3 regions of the Pseudomonas sp. GW821-FHT11G12 genome follow, and region 2 is predicted to be linked to each of the others. Evidence: predicted binding sites of a transcription regulator. Region 2 holds the regulator's gene; each other region holds the start of a gene.
The links. The regulator FliA, encoded in region 2, starts transcription of late flagellar genes. The targets are predictions, from matches to a motif close to CTAAAGTTTNNNNNNNNNNNGCCGNTAA.
Positions count from the first base shown of each region.

Region 1: AC1RR7_RS09340 (methyl-accepting chemotaxis protein) is a predicted target of FliA. The motif match lies at 2,326-2,353, and genes of this name have one in related genera.
Region 3: AC1RR7_RS06345 (methyl-accepting chemotaxis protein) is a predicted target of FliA. The motif match lies at 4,558-4,585, and genes of this name have one in related genera.

Region 1 is NZ_JBXARH010000002.1:357,042-364,140, forward strand. Features, by position in the region: gene AC1RR7_RS09330 (NorM family multidrug efflux MATE transporter) at 1-1,197, opposite strand, end outside; gene AC1RR7_RS09335 (LysR substrate-binding domain-containing protein) at 1,355-2,275, shown strand; gene AC1RR7_RS09340 (methyl-accepting chemotaxis protein) at 2,457-4,433, shown strand; gene AC1RR7_RS09345 (phosphocholine cytidylyltransferase family protein) at 4,448-5,161, opposite strand; gene AC1RR7_RS09350 (gamma-glutamyl-gamma-aminobutyrate hydrolase family protein) at 5,181-5,777, opposite strand; gene AC1RR7_RS09355 (PEP-utilizing enzyme) at 5,774-7,099, opposite strand, start outside.
Region 2 is NZ_JBXARH010000012.1:106,962-114,060, forward strand. Features, by position in the region: gene flhA (flagellar biosynthesis protein FlhA) at 1-691, shown strand, start outside; gene flhF (flagellar biosynthesis GTPase FlhF) at 703-2,043, shown strand; gene fleN (flagellar synthesis regulator FleN) at 2,157-2,987, shown strand; gene fliA (RNA polymerase sigma factor FliA) at 2,984-3,724, shown strand; gene AC1RR7_RS27905 (chemotaxis response regulator CheY) at 3,892-4,263, shown strand; gene AC1RR7_RS27910 (protein phosphatase CheZ) at 4,281-5,069, shown strand; gene AC1RR7_RS27915 (chemotaxis protein CheA) at 5,123-7,099, shown strand, end outside.
Region 3 is NZ_JBXARH010000001.1:1,426,979-1,434,077, reverse strand. Features, by position in the region: gene fapC (amyloid-like fimbrin subunit FapC) at 1-187, opposite strand, end outside; gene fapB (fibril amyloid subunit FapB) at 259-831, opposite strand; gene fapA (functional amyloid chaperone FapA) at 833-1,282, opposite strand; gene AC1RR7_RS06355 (AAA family ATPase) at 1,629-2,153, opposite strand; gene pnuC (nicotinamide riboside transporter PnuC) at 2,150-2,713, opposite strand; gene AC1RR7_RS06345 (methyl-accepting chemotaxis protein) at 2,796-4,430, opposite strand; gene AC1RR7_RS06340 (undecaprenyl-diphosphate phosphatase) at 4,735-5,565, shown strand; gene AC1RR7_RS06335 (DUF1294 domain-containing protein) at 5,562-5,990, shown strand; gene AC1RR7_RS06330 (MmcQ/YjbR family DNA-binding protein) at 5,993-6,352, opposite strand; gene AC1RR7_RS06325 (LysR substrate-binding domain-containing protein) at 6,349-7,099, opposite strand, start outside.

The DNA of each region.
Region 1 (7,099 bases), on a different contig from region 2:
GCAACCGAGTCCGACCAGAAACGTGGTTTTGGCATCCTTCAGCCCACGAATACAACCCATGGCAATGGTCTGCGTGCCGTCGAACAGCTCGAACCACGCCGCCACCGCCAGCAGGCTCACGGCCAGCCGAATCACCTCGGCAAACGCCGGGTCGTTATGGTCGAGGAACAAACCGACCAACTGGTTCGGCAACAGCCAGAACACCATCGCAAACCCCAGCATCACCACTGCACCGAAGACGATTCCGACTCGCCCGGACATTCGCGCATCGTTCAATTGCCCGGCGCCGTAATGCTGGCCGACGCGCATGGTGATCGCGTAGGACATTCCCGCCGGCACCATGAACGCCACCGAGACGATTTGCAGGGCAATCTGGTGCGCCGCCAGTTGGGTGCTGCCCATGGTGCCCATGCACAGCGCCGCGAAGGCGAACAGCCCGACTTCCACCGCGTAGGTGCCGCCAATCGGCAGGCCCAGGCGCCACAATTCTTTCAGGTACTGCCGGTTCGGCCGCGACAGGCCCTCGCGTAGCGGGTAAGCGTCGTAGGCCGGATGCCGACGGATATGCCACGCCAGCCCCAGCGCCATGCAGTTGGCCACAATCGCGGTAACCAGACCGATCCCCGTCAGCCCCAGTTTCGGCAGGCCGAACATGCCGGTGATCAACGCGTAATTGAGCAGGAAGTTGGCCACGGTGCCGGCGAGGCTGATGACCATCACCGGCGTCGCCCGGCCGATGGCGCTGGTGAAACCGCGCAGGGCCATGAAACTCAGGTAGCCGGGCAGGGCAAACGGCAGCGCGATCAGAAACTGTCCGGCCGCGTTGACGTTGGTCTCGGTCTGGCCGAACAGCAACAGCACCGGTTTCAGATTCCACAGCAGCAGCCCGGCACCGAGCGCCATCAGCCACGCCAGCCACAACCCGGCCTGGGTCAGCTTGGCGGCGCCAATGATGTCGCCGGCGCCCTGACGGATTGCCACCAGGGTGCCGACCGCCGCGATCACGCCGATGCAGAAGATCGACACGAACGAATAGCTCGCGGCGCCCAGACCGCCACCGGCCAGCGCTTCGGGGCTGAGGCGGGCCATCATCAGGGTGTCGGTCAGCACCATCAGCATGTGTGCCAACTGCGAGGCAATCAACGGCCCCGCCAGCCGCAGGATGGCCCAGAGTTCGGTACGCACAGGACGCTGCATGGTGTTCACATCCGTATAAAGAGGGAGCAAGAGACCGTCGATTCTCAGGGTTTGGCGCGGCTTGCACAAAGGGATAAAAAGGATGGGTGGCATGATTAAAACTCATCCAGGAGCAATTCTGCTAAGTTGGCGCAATCCCGCCATTGGAGCGCTGTACATGTCCCGTCGCCTTCCACCCTTGTATGCCCTGCGCGCATTCGAAGCGGCGGCACGCCACAGTTCGTTCACTCGCGCTGCCGAAGAACTGTCGATCACTCAGAGTGCGGTCAGCCGGCATATCCGCACGCTCGAAGAGCACTTCGCCTGTCGGCTGTTCCATCGCAGCGGACGCAATTTGCAACTGACCGAATCGGCGCGCTTGCTGCTGCCGGGCATCCGCGAGGGGTTCGCCGCGCTGGAGCGAGCCTGCAATACCTTACGCGCCGAAGATGACATCCTGCGCATGAAGGCCCCGTCGACCCTGACCATGCGCTGGTTGCTGGCGCGGCTCAGTCGCTTCCGCCATTTGCAGCCGGGCAATGAAGTGCAACTGACCAGTGCCTGGATGGACGTGGATTCGGTGGACTTCAACAACGAACCTTTCGATTGCGCGGTGCTGCTGAGCGACGGGCATTTTCCGCCGGACTGGGAGGCCAGCCTGCTGTTCCCGGAAGAGCTGATTCCGGTCGGCGCCCCGAGTCTTTTGCACGACCAGCCCTGGGATGTGATGCGACTGGCCAGCGCCGAATTGCTGCACCCGACGCCGGATCGCCGCGACTGGCGCAGTTGGCTGGAGCACATGGGACTGTCGGATCAGGTATCGCTCAAGGGCGGGCAAGTGTTCGATACCCTGGAACTGGGGATGATCGCGGCGGCCCGGGGGTATGGCGTGTCGATGGGCGATTTGCTGATGGTGGCCGAAGATGTCGCGCAAGGGCGTTTGAGTCTGCCGTGGCCGACGGCGGTTGCCAGCGGGCTGAATTATTACCTGGTGTGGCCAAAGACCCGTCCGGGAGGTGAACGTTTGCGCCGGCTCAGCGACTTCCTGCAAGGCGAAGTCCACGCCATGGTGCTGCCGCCGGTCACGCGCTTGAGCTGAAACGTTCGAGCCGCCACAATGCCGGCCTTCGGCCATAACCCCGCTGAGTACTCAAGTATTCGGTTTTACCGCCGAATACGTGCAAGTGGGACCGTCGTGCCGGTTCCAGGCTTCACCCCCATTATTAGAATTTTCCGAGCCGCGATCAGGGAGGATCCGCAGACTCGGCCAGGAGCTGTCCATGTCTCAACCTCGCGCCCGGATCGCCTCGCAGCTGGGCCTCGCGCTCGCCGTGATACTGGCGGTTGTCATCAGTGGCAGTACGGTGTTCGCCCTGCGTTCGCTGGACACCGCCAACCTCGCCACCCGTGAAGAACACCTGGCCAGCGAGGCACGTCTGCTCGCCGACCAGTTGAGCACCTTCCACGGCACGCTGCGTGAAAGCACCCAGCGCCTGAGCGGGTTGTTCGAGAAGCGCTTCAGCGCTGGCCTGAGCATTCACCCGAGCGAGCCGGTCAGTGTGGCGGGCACCCAGACCCCGGGCCTGCACCTGGGCAGCGAAGTGTTGAACAACAACTTCAAGGAAGTCGACGAGTTCAAGCAGATGACGGCGGGCGTTGCCACGCTGTTCGTGCGCAGCGGCGAAGACTTCGTGCGGGTCAGCACCTCGCTGACCAAACAGGATGGCACCCGCGCCATCGGCACCTTGCTCGATCACGCTCACCCGGCCTACGCAAAGTTGATGGCGGGCCAGGGCTACGTCGGCCGTGCGCTGCTGTTTGATCGCTCCTACATGACTCAGTACACCCCGGTGCGTGACAGCAGCGGCAAGGTGATCGCGGTATTGTTCGTCGGCTTCGATTACACCGACGCGCAAAACGCCCAGTTCGACAACCTCAAGCGTTTCCGCATCGGCCAGAGCGGCTCCCTGGCGCTGCTGGACGAACAGAATAAATGGCTGGTTGCGCCAGCGGGCGTGCAGGCGCCGGATCAAGCGGTGCCGGTGGTCAACGGTCTGGCGAAGACGCCGGGCAAGGGCCGGTTCTGGAGCGACAAGTCCGAAGACTTCTACAGCATCGCCGTACCGTTCGAGGGTGGACCATGGTCTGTGGTGGCGAGCATGCCGAAATCCGAGATCCGCGAAGTGACCTGGAGCGTTGGCATCCAGTTGGCCATCGGCAGCCTGCTGGCGATGCTGATTGCGGTCGGTTCGGCGGTGTGGCTGCTGCGCAGCAAACTGCAACCACTGGGTGATCTGGTGCGTCAGGCGGAAGCCCTGGGTGCCGGCGATCTGAGCGTGCGCCTGAACGTTTCGAGCAACGATGAAATCGGTCAGTTGGCCCGTGCCTTCAACCAGATGAGCCAGGCGCTGTCGACCATGGTCGAGCACATCCGCCGCGCTTCGGAAGAGGTCAACAGCCGTGCGCAGGCGCTGTCCGGTTTGTCCGGCGGCGCGTATGAAGGCATGGAGCAGCAGTCCGGCGAGATCACCAGCATGGCGGGTGCGGTTGAAGAGTTCTCCGCCACCTCGCTGAACATTGCCGACAACATGGGCAACACCCAGCGTCTGGCCCAGGAAAATGCCCAGCAGACCCAGATCGGTCGCAGCTCCATGGAAGAAGCGTCGTCCTCGCTGGAACAGATTGCCGGTGCGCTGAACACCACGGCGACTGTAATCAACACGCTCGGTCAGCGCTCCCAGGAAATCGGCGGCATCGTCAGCGTGATCACCTCGATTGCCGAACAGACCAACCTGCTGGCACTCAACGCTGCGATTGAAGCGGCCCGTGCCGGTGAACAGGGTCGCGGCTTTGCTGTGGTGGCTGACGAAGTGCGCAATCTGGCGTCGCGCACGCGTCAGGCGACGGACGAAATCTCCGGGATGATCCACAGCATTCAGCAGGAAACCGGCAACGCCATCAGCACCATGGAGCAGGGCAACGTGCTGATGCAGGAAGGCCTGTCGCGCAATGCCAACGTCGCGTCGGCGCTGGCGCGGATCGATGAGCAGAGTCGTTCGGCGGGTCAGCAGTTCGCGGCGATCACCACCGCGACTCAGGAGCAGAGCAGCACCGCGACGTTGTTGAGCAGCAATCTGCAGAGCATCGCGATGGCCAACAGCGAGCAGCGCGAGGTGGTGTCGAACCTGGCCATTACGGCGAAGGAGCTGGAAAGCCTGGCGGCCGACCTGCGCCAAGAGGTCGACCGCTTCCGCTGAGAGGGCGTATCCGCTTACTGGTACGCGCAGAGGTCTTCGCTGGAGTCGACCTCTCCCCATTCTCCCGTGTAAGCAACGGCTTCGACGGGAACCCGGCCAGCATCGATGACGCGCTGCAGCGTGTTGGTCATGTGCATCTTGTCGCGTTGTTCCGGGGTCAGTTCGGCTCGTAGCCGAACGACCTCTGCCCAGCCCTCGGGGGTGAAGCGCAGCAGTCCCATGTATTGGCCCTGAACTTCGTCCACCGATTGCGGCTTGTTGCCGATTTCCGCCAGCGTGCCGGCGTCGGTCAGGCGGAACGTTTCGGCATCCAGTAACGGGTCGCCGAAACGTTGCGTCCACAGTTCCAGCCAGTTGGGGTCATAGGTCACCGCCAGTGATGCCGTGTTGGCCATCAACGACTGAACGGCCGCCGGGCTGTAGAAAATATCGGAATAACTCACGAGGCACGGCTGCCCCTGCAGCCACGATTCGGCGCAGGCCAGTGACGACACCATGTTGGTGTCCGCCCAGCGCGGGTTGTGAAACTCGATCAGGCCACGGTCGGCCAGCAACTCACGCTTATAGCCGGTGACCACGGCGATTTCACTGATACCGGCCGCGCGCAGGGACTCCAACTGCCATTCGAGCAGGGGTTTGCCCCGCAACTCGACCAGGCACTTGGGCCGCTCATCCGTGAGGCTTTTCATGCGACTGCCACGTCCGGCAGCCAGAATAATGGCTTTCACAACACGTCTATCCCGTGGGTTATTGAGAGGAGTGGGGTTCGCCGAACAACTGCCGGATTCGCTGAAGATCGTGGAAGGCAAAATCCGCTTCACGTTCCGGGTGCCACATCCAGCCTTCCCACGGCAGCTGGAGGTGGCGGATGGCTTCGATTTCCCCGTCTTCGCTGCGCGCCATGACTTCAAACCCCTGCGGGCAACTGGCAAGAGCGAGGCCGTGATAGCTGTTCACTTCGGCGACGATCCGGCCGGACAACTGATGCCGGGTTCGCACATGACCGGTGACCGGTTTCAGCCCGCCGCCGGACCAGTGCGCCAGCATCTGCATGCCGCGACAAATGCCCAGCACTGGCAACTGACGCGCGCGCGCGTGATCCAGCAGCTCGCTTTCGGTACGGTCGCGGGCCGGGCACTGACCGATGTCATTGCCCCCCGACAGCACAATGGCGTGTGGCGCGACAGCCGCCAGCCAGTGATCGAGCGGCAAACCGTTGGGCACTGGCACCGGGACAAAACCGGCTGCCAGAAGGAAACCGATCAGTCGCTGATCCAGCGCATCACGGGTTTCTCCGCGTTCCGGATGACTGTCCACTCGCTGACTGACGGCGACAACCTTCATGTCATCATCTCCACCCGGCGGCCCGGGCAATCCAGGTGCAGGAAATCTGCGGTTGACCAGCGCCGGTAAAGCACTTCCCCCGCACCAATGACGGCCGGCAAGCCCAGCTCGCCGGCACGGATCGCCATGTGCGAATTGGCACCGCCCCACGCTGTGATCAATCCGGCAATCGGGTAGGCGAACAGCCAGTCGAACCCCGGATCGGCGTTGGGAATGCAGACGATCGCCCCGGCGAGTTTGTCCCGGTCGTCGCACAGCACAACCGGCGCGGTCACGCGTTTCTGGGTGATGAAATTGGGCGCCGTTTCCGGCCACTCGAAACTCCAGACATCTTCCGGTCGGGTGATCACCGGCGGCAGGGAGACCTTGAGCGTCTCGGCATAGCGCGCCTTGCCCTGTTCGATGCTGCGCAGCAGCACCTCTTTCGGATCCGCTGCCGCCACGTGCAATTCGGTGAAGGCGCGGATATCGCAATAGGCCAGGTCTTCGCGACCGATGCCGTGCTCGGCACCGACTTGCGCAATCAACGCCAGCGCGTCGGAGAGATTGCGGGTGAAGTGAAACTTGGCCAGTTCCCGCAGTTCGATACCGTTTTGCAGGAAGTCCAGCAAACCGACCGGATCGGGCTGCAAGCCATGGGCTTCGAGCAGTTTCACGATCTCGCGCATCTGTGGCAGCGTCAGCGAAAACGGTTGAAGCGGTTCCGGAGCGGCTGGACGTTGAGTCCAGTCGAAATAAAGCTCCGGCGCTTCATCGTAGCGGGGTGAAAGGATGTCGTAGGTGCCCGGTCGCAGATGCCCGTAACGCGCCAGGAAAGTCGTCTTGTCGAGCGTCGCCCGGTCGCGTGCCAATTGCCCGCTGACGGTGGAAACACCGGCCATGAACGCATCGTAGTCTGCCTGCGAAAACACACCCACGGTCACCAGCGACCTGAGCATCTGCACGGCGACGAAGCCGGCGCGCGCCAGACCGGCGAAGGGCAGGGTGCCGTAGCGTTTCGCATCTTCCAGCAGCCAGTAAATGCGCTCCAGCGGATCGGCATCGGAAGCCAGCAACTCATCGCGGCGGGCATTGAGCACATCGAGTTTGTTGGCATCGCTGCGCCACAGACCGTCCTTGGGGTGGACGATACGGTTGGTCAGCTTGCGCAGACTGGTGCTGATCGCGTCCAGCTCGTGAGGCTGGAAGCCTGCATCGGCGAGGCGTTCCAGTTGTTGCGACAGATCCAGGGTGTAGCACGAGAACACGATCTCGAACTCCACCTTGTCGTGGAGTGTCGGTTCAGCCAGCAATCGATCGATGTAGTAGTCGACCAACCGCCC
Region 2 (7,099 bases):
TGCCCAGGCACAATCGCTCGGTTACACCGTAGTGGACGCCAGTACCGTGGTCGCCACGCACTTGAACCAGATTCTGTACAAGCACTCCAGTGAGCTGATCGGCCACGAAGAAGTGCAGCAACTCATGCAATTGCTGGCCAAGAGCTCGCCAAAACTGGCGGAAGAGCTGGTGCCGGGTGTGGTGTCGCTGTCGCAACTGCTCAAGGTGCTGCAAGCACTGCTGGCCGAACACGTGCCGGTGCGCGACATCCGCAGCATTGCCGAAGCCATCGCCAACAATGCCGCCAAGAGTCAAGATACCGCCGCTTTGGTGGCCGCTGTGCGGGTCGGCGTTTCTCGCGCCATCGTCCAAAGCATTGTAGGGACTGAGTCGGAGCTGCCAGTTATCACGCTGGAGCCAAGGTTGGAACAAATATTGCTCAATAGTCTGCAGAAGGCAGGACAAGGCTCGGAAGAGGGCGTTCTGCTGGAGCCAAGCATGGCCGAGAAGCTGCAGCGTTCGCTCATCGAAGCGGCGCAGCGTCAGGAAATGCAAGGTCAGCCGGTGATCCTGTTGGTAGCAGGCCCGGTTCGCGCGATGCTCTCGCGCTTTGGCCGCCTGGCAGTCCCTGGACTGCATGTGCTGGCCTACCAGGAAATTCCGGACAACAAGCAAGTGACCATCGTTGCGACAGTAGGGCCCAACGGCTGAGGTAGTGGTTTATGCAAGTTAAGCGTTTTTTCGCCGCCGATATGCGTCAGGCCATGAAGCTGGTTCGTGATGAGCTGGGCGCTGATGCCGCCATCATTGGCAACCGCCGCATTGCCGGCGGCGTCGAGCTGACGGCGGCGCTGGATTACAAATTGTCGGCGCTGGCGCCACGGGTTCCGAACATGGAACTCGAAGACGAGCTGCGCAAGACCCAGTCGCGCATCGTCACCGCCCAGGCCGAGTTGAGCATGCGTGGTGAGGCCGACGGCAACACCAATCGCCAGTTGTTCTCCGGTCTGCCATTGACCGCCGGCCTGCCGCTGACGGCTGCCGAGCCTCTGACAGAACCGACTTACGCTGCTCCGGCGCGTCCAGCTCCGGCACCTGCGCCGGCTGCCGCTGGCGTTGATCCGCGTGCGCTGGATTCGATGCGTTTCGAACTCAACAGTCTGCGCGAGCTGATGGAAGTGCAGCTCGGCACTCTGGCCTGGAATCAGCTGCAAGGCAGCCGTCCGGCTCAGGCGAACCTTTATCGTCGTCTGCAACGCATCGGCTTGTCCGGCCCGTTGTCCCGCGACCTGCTGGTGCTGACCAGCGATATCGAAGAACCTCGTCAGGCCTGGCGCATGTTGCTGGCGCACCTGGCGCGGATGATCGCCACCCCGGAAGTCGAGCCGCTGGAAGAGGGCGGGATCATTGCCATGGTCGGTCCTGCCGGCATGGGCAAGACCACCACCCTGGCCAAACTGGCCGCCCGTTACGTGCTCAAGTACGGCGCGCAGAACATTGCGCTGGTGAGCATGGACAGCTTCCGCATCGGTGCTCAGGAACAGTTGAAAACCCTGGGCCGGATCCTCAATGTGTCGGTGACCCACGTCGACCCGGGCCAGTCCCTGGTGCAGGCGCTGGATCCACTGCTGCGCAAACGCGTGGTGCTGATCGATACCGCCGGCCTGCAGGCCAGCGATCCGGCACTGCGCATGCAGCTGGAAAGCCTGGCCGGTCGTGGCATTCGGTCGAAAAATTATCTGGTACTGGCAACCACCAGCCAGAAACAGGTTCTAACCGCCGCTTATCACAGTTACAAGCGTTGCGGGCTCGCCGGGTGCATCCTGACTAAACTGGATGAGACGGCCAGCCTTGGCGAAGTGCTGAGCCTGGCGATCAGTCATGAACTGCCGGTCGCCTACCTGACCGACGGCCCACGGATTCCGGATGATCTGCATCTGCCGCGCCGTCATCAATTGGTCAGCCGCGCCGTCAGTGTGCAAATGCAGGAAGAACCCAGCGAAGAAGCCATGGCTGACATGTTCGCTGATATCTACCACAGTCCCACCAAGCAGGTTGGCTGAGGTAATGAACAGTTTTTGTACCTACATCGATGGTCTGCCATGCATTGTTCCGGTTGTGAACGCGCAGCCAGTAATGTGGCCTCCGTCTATGCAAGACAAGGTAAAGAAATAACATGGGCAGCATGCATCCCGTACAGGTGATCGCGGTGACCGGCGGCAAAGGTGGCGTCGGCAAGACTAACGTGTCAGTGAACTTGTCCCTGGCGCTGGCAGAGCTTGGCCGTCGGGTCATGCTGCTGGACGCCGACCTGGGTCTGGCGAACGTCGACGTTCTGCTGGGCCTCACGCCCAAACGTACCCTGGCCGATGTGATCGAGGGCCGCTGCGAGCTGCGCGACGTGCTGTTGCAAGGCCCCGGCGGGATCCGCATCGTGCCGGCCGCTTCCGGCACGCAGAGCATGGTTCACCTGAGCCCGGCCCAGCATGCCGGTCTGATTCAGGCGTTCAGCGACATCGGCGACAATCTCGACGTACTGGTGATCGACACCGCTGCGGGTATTGGTGACTCGGTAGTCAGTTTTGTTCGCGCTGCGCAAGAAGTGTTGCTGGTGGTCTGCGACGAGCCGACCTCGATCACCGACGCCTACGCGCTGATCAAACTGCTCAACCGCGATTACGGCATGAACCGCTTCCGCGTCCTGGCCAACATGGCCCAGAGCCCGCAGGAAGGTCGCAATCTGTTCGCCAAGTTGACCAAGGTCACGGATCGCTTCCTCGACGTCGCCCTACAATACGTCGGTGCGGTGCCTTACGACGAAAGCGTGCGCAAGGCGGTGCAGAAGCAGCGTGCGGTCTATGAAGCCTTCCCGCGTTCCAAGTGCGCACTGGCGTTCAAGGCGATCGCGCAAAAGGTCGACACCTGGCCGCTGCCCGCCAATCCGCGCGGCCACCTCGAATTTTTCGTCGAGCGCCTCGTGCAGCAAACGGCAGGACCTGTGCTATGACCGCCAGCGGTATGAATTTCTACAAGAAGTCGGCACGTGACGCGCAGTACGAGCTGATCGAGCGTTACGCGCCACTGGTCAAACGCATTGCTTACCACTTGCTGGCGCGATTGCCGGCCAGTGTGCAGGTCGAAGACCTGATCCAGGCCGGGATGATCGGCCTGCTCGAAGTCTCGACCAAATACGACGCCAGCAAAGGCGCCAGTTTCGAAACGTACGCGGGCATCCGGATCCGCGGCGCCATGCTCGATGAAGTACGCAAGGGGGACTGGGCACCGCGCTCGGTTCACCGCAACACCCGTATGGTCAGCGACGCGATTCGCTCGATTGAAGCTAAAACCGGCCGTGACGCTAAAGATCACGAGGTTGCGGCCGAACTCCAATTGAGTCTCGACGATTACTACGGGATTTTGAACGACACCCTGGGCAGCCGACTGTTCAGTTTCGACGACCTGTTGCAGGACGGCGAACACGAAGGGCTGCACGAGGATGGCGCAAGTGCTCATCTTGAGCCGTCGCGCGATCTGGAAGATGAGCGCTTCCAGGCTGCGTTGGCGGACGCGATTGCCAATTTGCCGGAGCGTGAGCGACTGGTGTTGGCGCTGTACTACGACGAAGAGCTGAACCTCAAGGAAATCGGTGAAGTCCTTGGCGTCAGTGAATCGCGGGTCAGCCAGTTACACAGCCAGTGCGCGGCCCGCTTGCGGGGGCGTTTGGGGGAGTGGCGAGCGCGCTGAAGGCAGTGTGGGGACGCTGCGAACGAGGCTGGTGCGGTGGTGAACGGCACCGGTCTTGCTCTGTTGTGCTCCAGACAGTCATCGAGTGCTTTGCCGGATTGATTGAAATGGCGCGTCCAGGTGCTGGGCGCGTTTAAGACTGCTTGGAGGTCGAATTGAACAAAGACATGAAAATCCTCATCGTTGATGACTTCTCAACGATGCGGCGGATCATCAAGAACCTGTTGCGTGACCTTGGGTTCACCAACACCGTTGAAGCCGACGATGGCACCACTGCCATTCCGGTGCTCAACAGCGGCAGCATCGACTTTCTGGTGACCGACTGGAACATGCCTGGCATGACCGGTATCGACCTGCTGCGTCACGTGCGCGCCGATGAAAAACTCAAGCACCTGCCAGTGCTGATGGTGACCGCTGAAGCCAAGCGCGAGCAGATCATCGAAGCGGCCCAGGCCGGCGTTAACGGCTACGTGGTCAAACCTTTCACGGCTCAGGCGCTGAAAGAAAAAATCGAGAAGATTTTCGAACGCATCGGCTGATGACGCGCGGGGGAGCTATGGAGCATAACGAATCTTCACAGGGCGACTTCGAGTCGACTCTGAAAAAACACGCGGTCGAACTGGTCGAAAGCCTTGAAAAAGGCAGGTTCGGCGACGCTGTGCAACTGATCCATGAGCTCAATCAGACCCGTGACCGTGGCCTGTACCAGGAAGTGGGCAAGCTCACGCGCGAACTGCACAGTGCAATCGTCAACTTCCAGATCGACCCGCATATGCCGCAGGCCGAGGAAGTATCGCAGATCACTGATGCGACCGAGCGTCTGGGCTATGTGGTCAAGCTGACTGAAGCGGCGGCCAACCGCACCATGGACCTGGTGGAAAGCGCCACGCCGGTGGTCAATGGCCTGGCTGACGAAGCCCAGGCGTTGAGTGCCGACTGGGGACGTTTCATGCGCCGTGAAGTCGGGGCTGAAGAGTTCCGCGAGCTGGCGCGTCGGGTCGACGGTTTTCTGGCACGCAGCAGCGCGGACAACCGCGCGGTGTCGAGCAACCTCAACGACATTCTGCTGGCCCAGGATTACCAGGACCTCACAGGTCAGGTGATCAAGCGCGTGACCCAGTTGGTCACCGAAGTCGAAAGCAATCTGCTCAAACTCGTGCTCATGGCCAGTCAGGTGGACCGCTTTGCGGGCATCGAACATGACCGTGCGGCGATGCTCGCTGAAAAAGATCCACAAAAACATCTCTCGCAGGGTGAAGGTCCGCAGATTCATGCCGATAAACGAGAAGACGTTGTGTCCGGTCAGGACGATGTGGACGATTTGTTATCCAGCCTTGGATTCTAGAGTTTTGGAATTATAGGTTTTTTGGGTTTTTAGACCTGTAGGAGCACCCCCTAATGAGCTTCGGCGCCGATGAAGAGATCCTTCAGGATTTCCTGGTTGAGGCCGGCGAGATTCTTGAGCAACTGTCCGAACAACTGGTCGAGCTGGAAAGCCGTCCGGATGACGCAGATCTGCTCAACGCAATTTTTCGCGGTTTCCACACTGTAAAAGGGGGCGCCGGCTTCCTTCAGCTCAATGAGCTGGTGGAGTGCTGTCACATCGCCGAAAACGTGTTCGACATCCTGCGCAAGGGTGAGCGTCGCGTAGATGCAGAACTGATGGACGTGGTGCTCGAAGCGCTGGACGCGGTGAACAGCATGTTCAGCGAAGTCCGCGATCGCAGCCCGATTACTGCCGCAACCCCGGAACTGCTGGCCGCCCTGGCGCGTCTGGCTGAACCGCAATCGGCGGATGAAGCCCCGGCTTCGCCTGTTGCCGAGATGATCGAAGAACTGGTCGTCGAAGGCGATTCGGGCGATATCACCGATAACGAATTTGAACAGTTGCTGGACTCGCTGAACGCCGTCAAGGCCGAAGCTGAAGCCCCGGCGGCTGCCGCTGCGCCTGCTTCCGATGAGGCAGCCAGTGATGAAATCACCGACGCCGAATTCGAGTCGCTGCTCGACCAGTTGCACGGCAAGGGCCAGTTCGCGGCCGACGCCGTGGCACCGACAGCCGCTGCACCGGCTGCTCCGGCGGCGGGCGACAGCTCCGACATCACCGACGACGAATTCGAAGCCTTGCTCGATCAGTTGCACGGCAAGGGCAACTTTGCCGTCGATGCGCTGGAATCGGCGATTGCGTCGGTGCCTGCATCTGCTGCTCCGGCAGCGGCTGCGGCCGGTAGCGATCTGATCAGCGACCATGAGTTCGAATCGCTGCTCGACGATCTGCATGGCAAAGGCAAGTTCACTGACGTCGCCACCGGTGCCGTGGTGACGGCCGGCAATGCTTCTGCTGTTGCAGCACCTGCCGCCAAGGCCCCGGCCGCTGCGGCAAAACCTGCTGCAAAAGCGCCTGAGCCTAAAGCCGAACCGGCCAAGCCAGCCGCCGCTGCTGCACCGGCTCCGGCCCGTGCGCCGGCGACTCCGCCACCGGAAAAACCGGCGAGCGAAGCCGAAACCACCGTTCGTGTGGACACCGCACGTCTCGACGAAATCATGAACATGGTCGGCGAGCTGGTACTGGTGCGTAACCGTCTGGTGCGCCTGGGCCTGAACAGCGGCGACGAATCGATGCAGAAGGCCGTGTCGAACCTCGACGTGGTCACCGCCGACTTGCAGACCGCGGTAATGAAGACCCGGATGCAGCCGATCAAGAAAGTCTTCGGCCGCTTCCCGCGTCTGGTTCGCGATCTGGCGCGTCAGCTCAAGAAAGAGATCAACCTGGAACTGGTGGGCGAAGAGACCGACCTCGACAAGAACCTCGTCGAGGCTCTGGCCGACCCGCTGGTCCACTTGGTGCGCAACGCGGTCGACCACGGTATCGAGTCGCCGGAAGAGCGCGAAGCCTCGGGCAAGGCCCGTGGCGGCAAGGTGATCCTGGCCGCCGAGCAGGAAGGCGACCATATCCTGCTGTCGATTTCCGATGACGGCAAAGGCATGGACCCGAACGTCCTGCGTGCCATCGCCGTGAAACGCGGTGTGATGGACAAGGATGCCGCCGATCGCCTGAGCGACACCGAGTGCTACAACCTGATTTTCGCCCCGGGTTTCTCGACCAAGACCGAGATCTCCGACGTGTCCGGCCGTGGTGTCGGCATGGACGTGGTGAAGACCAAGATTTCCCAGCTCAACGGTTCGATCAACATCTACTCGACCAAGGGCGCCGGCTCGAAAATCGTCATCAAGGTGCCGCTGACGCTCGCGATCATGCCGACCCTGATGGTGATGCTCGGCAACCAGGCGTTCGCGTTCCCGCTGGTGAACGTCAACGAAATCTTCCACCTCGACCTGTCGACCACCAACGTGGTGGACGGCCAGGAAGTGGTG
Region 3 (7,099 bases), on a different contig from region 2:
CGCCTGCGCCGATTTGCAGCAGTTCTTCCAGGGTTGGGCCTTTTGGATCATGGTCATGACCATGCCCATTGCCGTGCCCGTTACCATGACCGTGATTGTTATCATCACGACCGCCTGCCTGTGCTGCGATTGCCATCACTGCTGCGAGAGCGAAAACCAGTGGTTTGAGGGCCATTGTAGGTTTCATGGTGTTTCTCCGTCGTGCTTATTAGTTGGTTAAGTGTTGGTACTTTCTAATTGCACTGCTTCTTGTTTGGGTCAGTCAGCGACCCGGATGCTCAGGGTGTTAGCCATTCGGTTCCCCACCCCGGCACTCTGGTTCACCTGGATTACCCCTCGGCTGCCGGTGAAGGCCTGATCACTTGTCGTGACCTGGCGACTGCCGGGTGAGGTACCAGTTGCTCCTGAGCTCGGTAACAACGCCACGTTCTGTTGGGAAAGGGCGCTATCGTCAACGCTCTGCGGCGCAGCGCTGATGCTGATGCGCATGGCGTTGGCCATCTGGTTGTTGGCCCCGGAACCCTGGTTCACGCCCAGTGCACCGTTGCCGTTACTGAATGAGGTACCGCCGATGGTGGAGCTCGCGTTGATCGAGCGGTCGGCGGGGGTATCGAGTTTCTGGTGAATGGTGGTGGTGGCGCTGGCCGACGTGCCGATGGCAATCGACTTGACGTTGGTCTGTTGCTGTTGGTCGCCGGCGGCCTGGTTGACGTTGAAGTTGCCGTTGTACTGCACGCCGGAGTTCTGAATGTTGGCGCTGTCCACGGCGCTCGGATCGGCCATGACGCTGGTGCAGCCAAGCAGAGCAAGCAGGAGCAGGGAACGATTCATCTTATTGGCCTCCGGACATGCGGGTCAGCGGAGCCAGACCGGTGCTGAGGGAGCGGTTGATGGTGTTGGAAATCGTGCCACCGCTACCGCCGCCATGACCGGCTCCCATGCCGGGCAGACCGTTTGGATTGGTCAAGACGTTGGTGCCGGGCAGGCTTGACCCTACGGCCATGTTTCCGCGAATGGATGCACCACTGGCTACACTGGCAAATTCACCGTCACTGAGTTCGGTGCTGGTCATTGCCTGGTCGATACGACCCGAAGGGTTGGCATTCACGGTGGTCGGGTAAGGGTCTTTGCCGGGAGCGCTGCGTCCGATGGGGATGGGCTGGACGTCGCGATTGAGCACGATCACGCCATTGCCTTCGGCCTGAACGTTGAAACTGAGGAAAGTGCTGGCAGCTGATCCGATCAGCAGAAGGCAAGTGAAGGCTTTATTGAAATTTCCCACGGCGGCAATTCCTTCTTCAGTGGGCTGGGCCTGGTCAGCGTTGTGAAGGAGAGAGCGAAAGCTGTGCCGCTTTTTAAATATTCAAGGATCTCAATGGGTTGGATGGATGGCGTGCAGCCTTGATACAAAAGCTGTTTCACGATTGAAACAACCCCCTGTCGGTGCAGGTGGCTATAGTCGTTGCAAAGCTCTGGAACAAGGGTTTGCGAGCATGTGTTTCACAGGCGTAACAAGTCGGGTGACAAAGCGATGAAGGCCGTTGAGACGGGCACTTTGCACCCGAGGGAGTGTTTCAGGATCGGACACTTTAGCCCCAAAGCAGGGGAAACCGACCCGGGAAACGGGGTCAGCCTTGCAGCAGGTTTCGCACGGCGTCGAAAGCTTGGATCTGCCGTGCGGCCCAGTCGCCCTGAATGATCCGGACCGGTTGGCGATGCTGCTCCAGCCAGGCCTTTGTGGCGTTGTAGAACGCCAGTCGTTCACTCAGTTGCGGCTGGCAGCGTTGGCCATCGTCAGTCCAGTCGATCTGCTCCGGGGAGAGCAACAGGTGCAGGTCGTAATGGCGGGCCAAAAGCTCCGTTTCCAGCCAGGCCGGGCAGTCACCGAACAGCGTCTGGCTCCACAACATGTTGCTCAACAGGTGCGTGTCGAGGATCAGCAGCGGCGGTTGTTGCGCTCGTGCGTCGTCTTCCCATTGCAACTGGCCGCGAGCGATCTCGGGGATATCGGCGAGGCAGGTGTCCCGTGGGTTCTGCTCGATGAACCAGCGCACGTACTCGTCCACCCGCAGGCCGCCGAACTGTTGCTGAAGACCGGCCGCCAGCCAGCTCTTGCCGCTGGACTCCGGCCCGGTGAGGACGACGACTTTCATGTGCGCAACGCCGGATCGGCGCGCCATTCCCGCCAGCCCAGCACCGCGATCAGGGTGAACAAGGCGTACAACGCTGCGGTGAGGTAAAGCGCCTTATAAAGGAACAGGCCGACGAAGATCACATCCAGCACGAACCACAATGCCCAGCATTGCAGGCGCTTGTGAGCCATCCAGAATTGCGCGACGAGGCTGAAACCGGTCAGTGCGGCGTCGAGCCAGGGTTGCGCGGCATCGGTCCAGTGCGCCATGGCGGCGCCCAGCAGCAGACTGCCGACGCTGCCGATGGCCAGCCCTTTGAGGATTGAAGGCGTGTCGAGCCGGCTGACCTGACGGCCGTCATGCATCGTCCCGGCCCGGGTCCATTGCCACCAGCCGTAGACTTGCAGGGCGGCGTAAACCACCTGCAGCAACATGTCCGAATACAGCTTCACCTCGAAGAAGACCCAACTGTAGAGCAGCACCATGACCAGCCCGATCGGCCAGCACCAGGGATTCTGTTTGACCGTCAGCCAGACGGCGATCACACCGAGGGCGGCGGCAAACAGTTCGAGCCCGGACATGCAAGATCCTTGGAGGGAGTAAAAGAGGGGGCGGATTGTACCCAAAAACCTGTGGGAGTGAGCCTCCCACAGGGCAACAACGTCAGACGCGGAACTGGCGCAGCAATCCGTTCAACTGCTCGCTCAACTGGCCCAGCCGCACACTGGCGGCACTCGACTGCTCAGCGGCCATTGCGGTGCTGTGGGACAGGCCGGCGGCCTGGGTGACGTTCTGGTTGATGTCCTCGACCACGTGCGCCTGTTGCAGGGTCGCACTAGCGATCGAAGCGTTCAGGCCGTTGAGGTTGCGCAGCGCCTGGCCGATGGCATTCAGGCTCGCACCGGCCAGTCCGGCCTGCTCGATGGTCAGTTGTGAAGCCTTGCTGCTGTCACCGATCACTTTCACGGCGGCTTCGGAATGGTTTTGCAGACGCTCGATCATCGACTGGATTTCCGCCGTGGAGTTCTGCGTGCGTTGCGCCAGCAGGCGGACCTCATCGGCCACCACCGCAAAACCACGCCCCTGTTCGCCGGCACGGGCGGCTTCGATGGCGGCATTGAGCGCCAGCAGGTTGGTCTGTTCGGCAATCGAGCGGATTACCTCCAGAACGCTGCCGATCTGCGTGCTTTCGGTCGCCAAAGTACGAATGACTTCGACCGCCTGATCGATGGTGCCGGACAGTTTGTCGATCTGTTGCAGGCTGCCGTCGATGTTGATCTGGCCCTGTTGCGCCTGCGCCTCGGCATCACGCATTTCGTTGGCGGCATGCTCGGCGTTCTTCGCCACATCCTGCACGCCGTAAGTGACTTCGTTGATGGCGGTCGCCACCAGTTCCATCTGCTGCGACTGTTGCTGGCTGCGCTGCTGGGCCTGACTTGCGTCATTGCCCAGTTCAGTGGAGGACTGGCCCAGCGCACTGGCCGACACCTGCAAATCGCCGATCACCCGGCGCAGCTTGGCGGTGAAGGCATTGAAGTGATGCGCCAACTGCGTGACTTCGTCCTGACCGTGGATGTCGAGGCTGCGGGTCAGGTCGCTTTCGCCGCTGGCGATGTTGGCCATGGCGTTCACGGTTTCCTGCAACGGGCGGACGATGCTGCGGGCAATCAGGATCACCAGCACGCCCATGATCAGTGCGATCACCAGGCCGACGACGGAAGCCTTGATGACCTGGCCCTGAAACTCGGCCTGTACATCGTCGACGTACACGCCGGAACCCAGTACCCAGCCCCATGGCTCGAACAGTTTCACGTAGGAGGTCTTGGCCACCGGTTCACTGGCACCGGGTTTCGGCCAACGGTAGTCGACCATGCCGGCGCCCTTGGATTTGGCGATGGCAACCATTTCGTTGAACACCGCAAAACCGTCCGGATCGCGGATCGCCGAGAGGTTCTGGCCTTCAAGCTTGGGATTGGTCGGGTGCATGACCATCACGGGCGTGAGGTCGTTGATCCAGAAGTAATCGTTCTGGTCGTAGCGCAGGCCGCGAATCGCGGTCAGTGCCTGCTTCTGGGCGGCGTCGCGGGTCAGGGTTCCGGCCGCTTCCAGGCCCTGGTAATAGGTCAGCAAACCGCTGGCGGTCTGCACCACATGCTGGGTTTTCTGGGCCTTGGCGTGATACAGGTCATCGTGGATCTGCTTGAGCATCAACAGGCCCAGGGTCAGCAGCATGACCACCGCCACAATCAAGATGAGCCACAAGCGTCGGCTGATCGACACACTGCGCAAGCTGTTCATAACGCTGTCACTCCGATTTCTTTTTCTTGTAATAAATCACCGCCAGCATCCAACCACGTTTCCATGGCCGGGCATACGCGACCCAAGTCGTAGAACGCGGCAGCGCTATTACGGCTTGTCTGATAGGATTTCGGCCCCGCGCGTGAAAACCTGAACCCAAGTTGCCATTTCACGGAATTTTGACTGTTTCGTGTGGATCCTTTGCGCGCGGAATCGGTACAGCAACAAACAGCTACGCTGAACGCAGTGAACGTAAAAAAATACTATCGGGGCATGCCGCTGAGCATCGCTCTTTGGGGGATTGATGGATCTTTGGACCGCCTTGCAGGCACTGATTCTTGGAGTTGTAGAAGGGCTGACGGAGTTTTTGCCCATTTCCAGTACCGGACACCAGATCATTGTCGCCGACCTGCTGAACTTCGGTGGCGAACGCGCCATGGCGTTCAACATCATCATCCAGCTCGGCGCGATTCTCGCGGTGGTCTGGGAGTTTCGCCGCAAGATTCTCGACGTGGTCATCGGTTTGCCGACTCAGCCGAGTGCGCGACGCTTTACCGCCAACCTGCTGATCGCCTTCCTGCCCGCCGTGGTGCTGGGCGTGATCTTTGCCGATCTGATTCACAAGTACCTGTTCAACCCGGTCACCGTGGCGACGGCGCTGGTGGTGGGCGGCATCATCATGTTGTGGGCCGAGCGTCGGCAGCATGAAGTGCACGCCGAAACCGTGGACGAGATCACCTGGAAAGATGCACTGAAGGTCGGCTTTGCCCAATGCCTGGCGATGATCCCGGGCACCTCGCGCTCCGGCTCGACCATCATCGGCGGCCTGTTGTTCGGCCTGTCACGCAAGACCGCCACCGAGTTCTCGTTTTTCCTGGCGATGCCGACCATGGTCGGTGCGGCCGTGTACTCGGGCTACAAGTACCGCCAGCTGTTCGTGCCGGCGGACTTCCCGGTGTTTGCCATCGGTTTTGTCACGGCGTTCGTTTTCGCCATGATCGCTGTTCGCGGCTTGCTGAAGTTCATCGCCAGCCACAGCTACGCGGCATTCGCCTGGTACCGGATCGTTTTCGGCCTGTTGATTCTGGCGACCTGGCAATTCGGCTGGGTGGACTGGGCGGCGGCCAAGGCATGAGTGATTCCCGCGCACGCCGTCCGGATCGCGGCCCGTCCGGCGGCAACATTCAGCATCTGAAGTTGAAGCTGGTGGTGTTGCTGATCGTCTGCGCATTGCCAATGTTCGGCTCGCTGTCGATGTGGCTGCGCGGAATTTCACTGGTACCGCTGACGGCCTACGGAATTGTCAGCGTGCTGGCGTTTTTCCTGTACTGGGCCGACAAGCGCAAGGCCCGCGCCGAGGCCTGGCGCACCCCGGAGAACGTCCTGCACGCCGTGGAACTGGCGGGCGGCTGGCCGGGTGCGTTGATCGCCCAGCAAGTATTCCGGCACAAGACGCGCAAGGTGTCGTTTCAGATTCTGTTCTGGGTGATTGTCGCGCTGCACCAGGTGTTCTGGATCGATCAGTTGTTCCTCGGCTCGAACCTGTTGGCGCTGGGTTAGGGCTACAGCAGCAAACCCACCTGGGTTTTCTTCGGCAGCTTGCTCACCACCAACTGGTGGGAACGTTGCAGCAACCCTCGCAGTTCCTCGGCGCCCAAAGGGTAGGGCGGGTGCATGATGATCCACTGCGCCCGTGCCAGATACGGCGCCGGGTGAATGCCCGGCCGGTCGCAATGACCGAGAAACAGATCCTTGTCGACCTTGAACGCCAGCGACTCACCGCGCAGCCCCTGCAGGGCGAACATCTTGTTACCGGCAATCGAAAACACCCGCACGCCGCCCCATTTGTAGTCTTCTTGAGCGCCGGGCAATGCCAGGCAAAAATCCGCGACGTCCGCTTCGCTCAACTTTCCTTGTTTCATAACAATCGCTCTCCACAGGCATTAAACGACTCAACCAGATGATCGATCCAGGCACGCACCGCCGGCATCACTCCTCGCCGGTGCGGATACACCGCTTGCAACCAGCCGCCGGGCAATGACCATTCCGGCAGCAACTGCACCAGCGTGCCGTTGTTCAGTTCCGCTTCGCAATACATCATCGGCAGCAGGGTGAAACCCTGGCCGGCCAGCACGCAGGCCTTGCGCACGATAAAATCGTCGATCCCCAGCCGGGCCTCCAGCGCCAGATCGCAACTCTTGCCGTGCTGATCGAGCAGGCGCACATGCACCATGCGATCGGCTTCCAGTGCGCCCAGCACCGGCAGGTTTTTCAGATCCTGCGGGTGATTGATTTCCAGACCCTCTATAAAAGATGGGCTTGCCACGACCACCATTTGCGCCTGGCGCAAACGGCGGGTGACCAGCATCGGCTCTTCGGTGCCGTGCTCGCGCACGCGCAGGGCCACGTCGATGCCTTCGGTGATCAGATCGACCCGGCGATTGATCAGGGTGACTTCCAGTTGCACCTGCGGGTACTTGCCCAGGAAGTTGCTGATCACCATCGGCAGCATTTCATGGGCAAGCCCCGTCGGGCTCGAAACCCGCAGACGTCCACGGGGCTCGCTGGACATACTGGCCACCGTCTCATCAGCCATTTCCGCTTCCAGCAGCATCGCCTGACAATGACGCAAATAGCGCTCGCCAACCGCAGTCAGCTTCAGTTGGCGG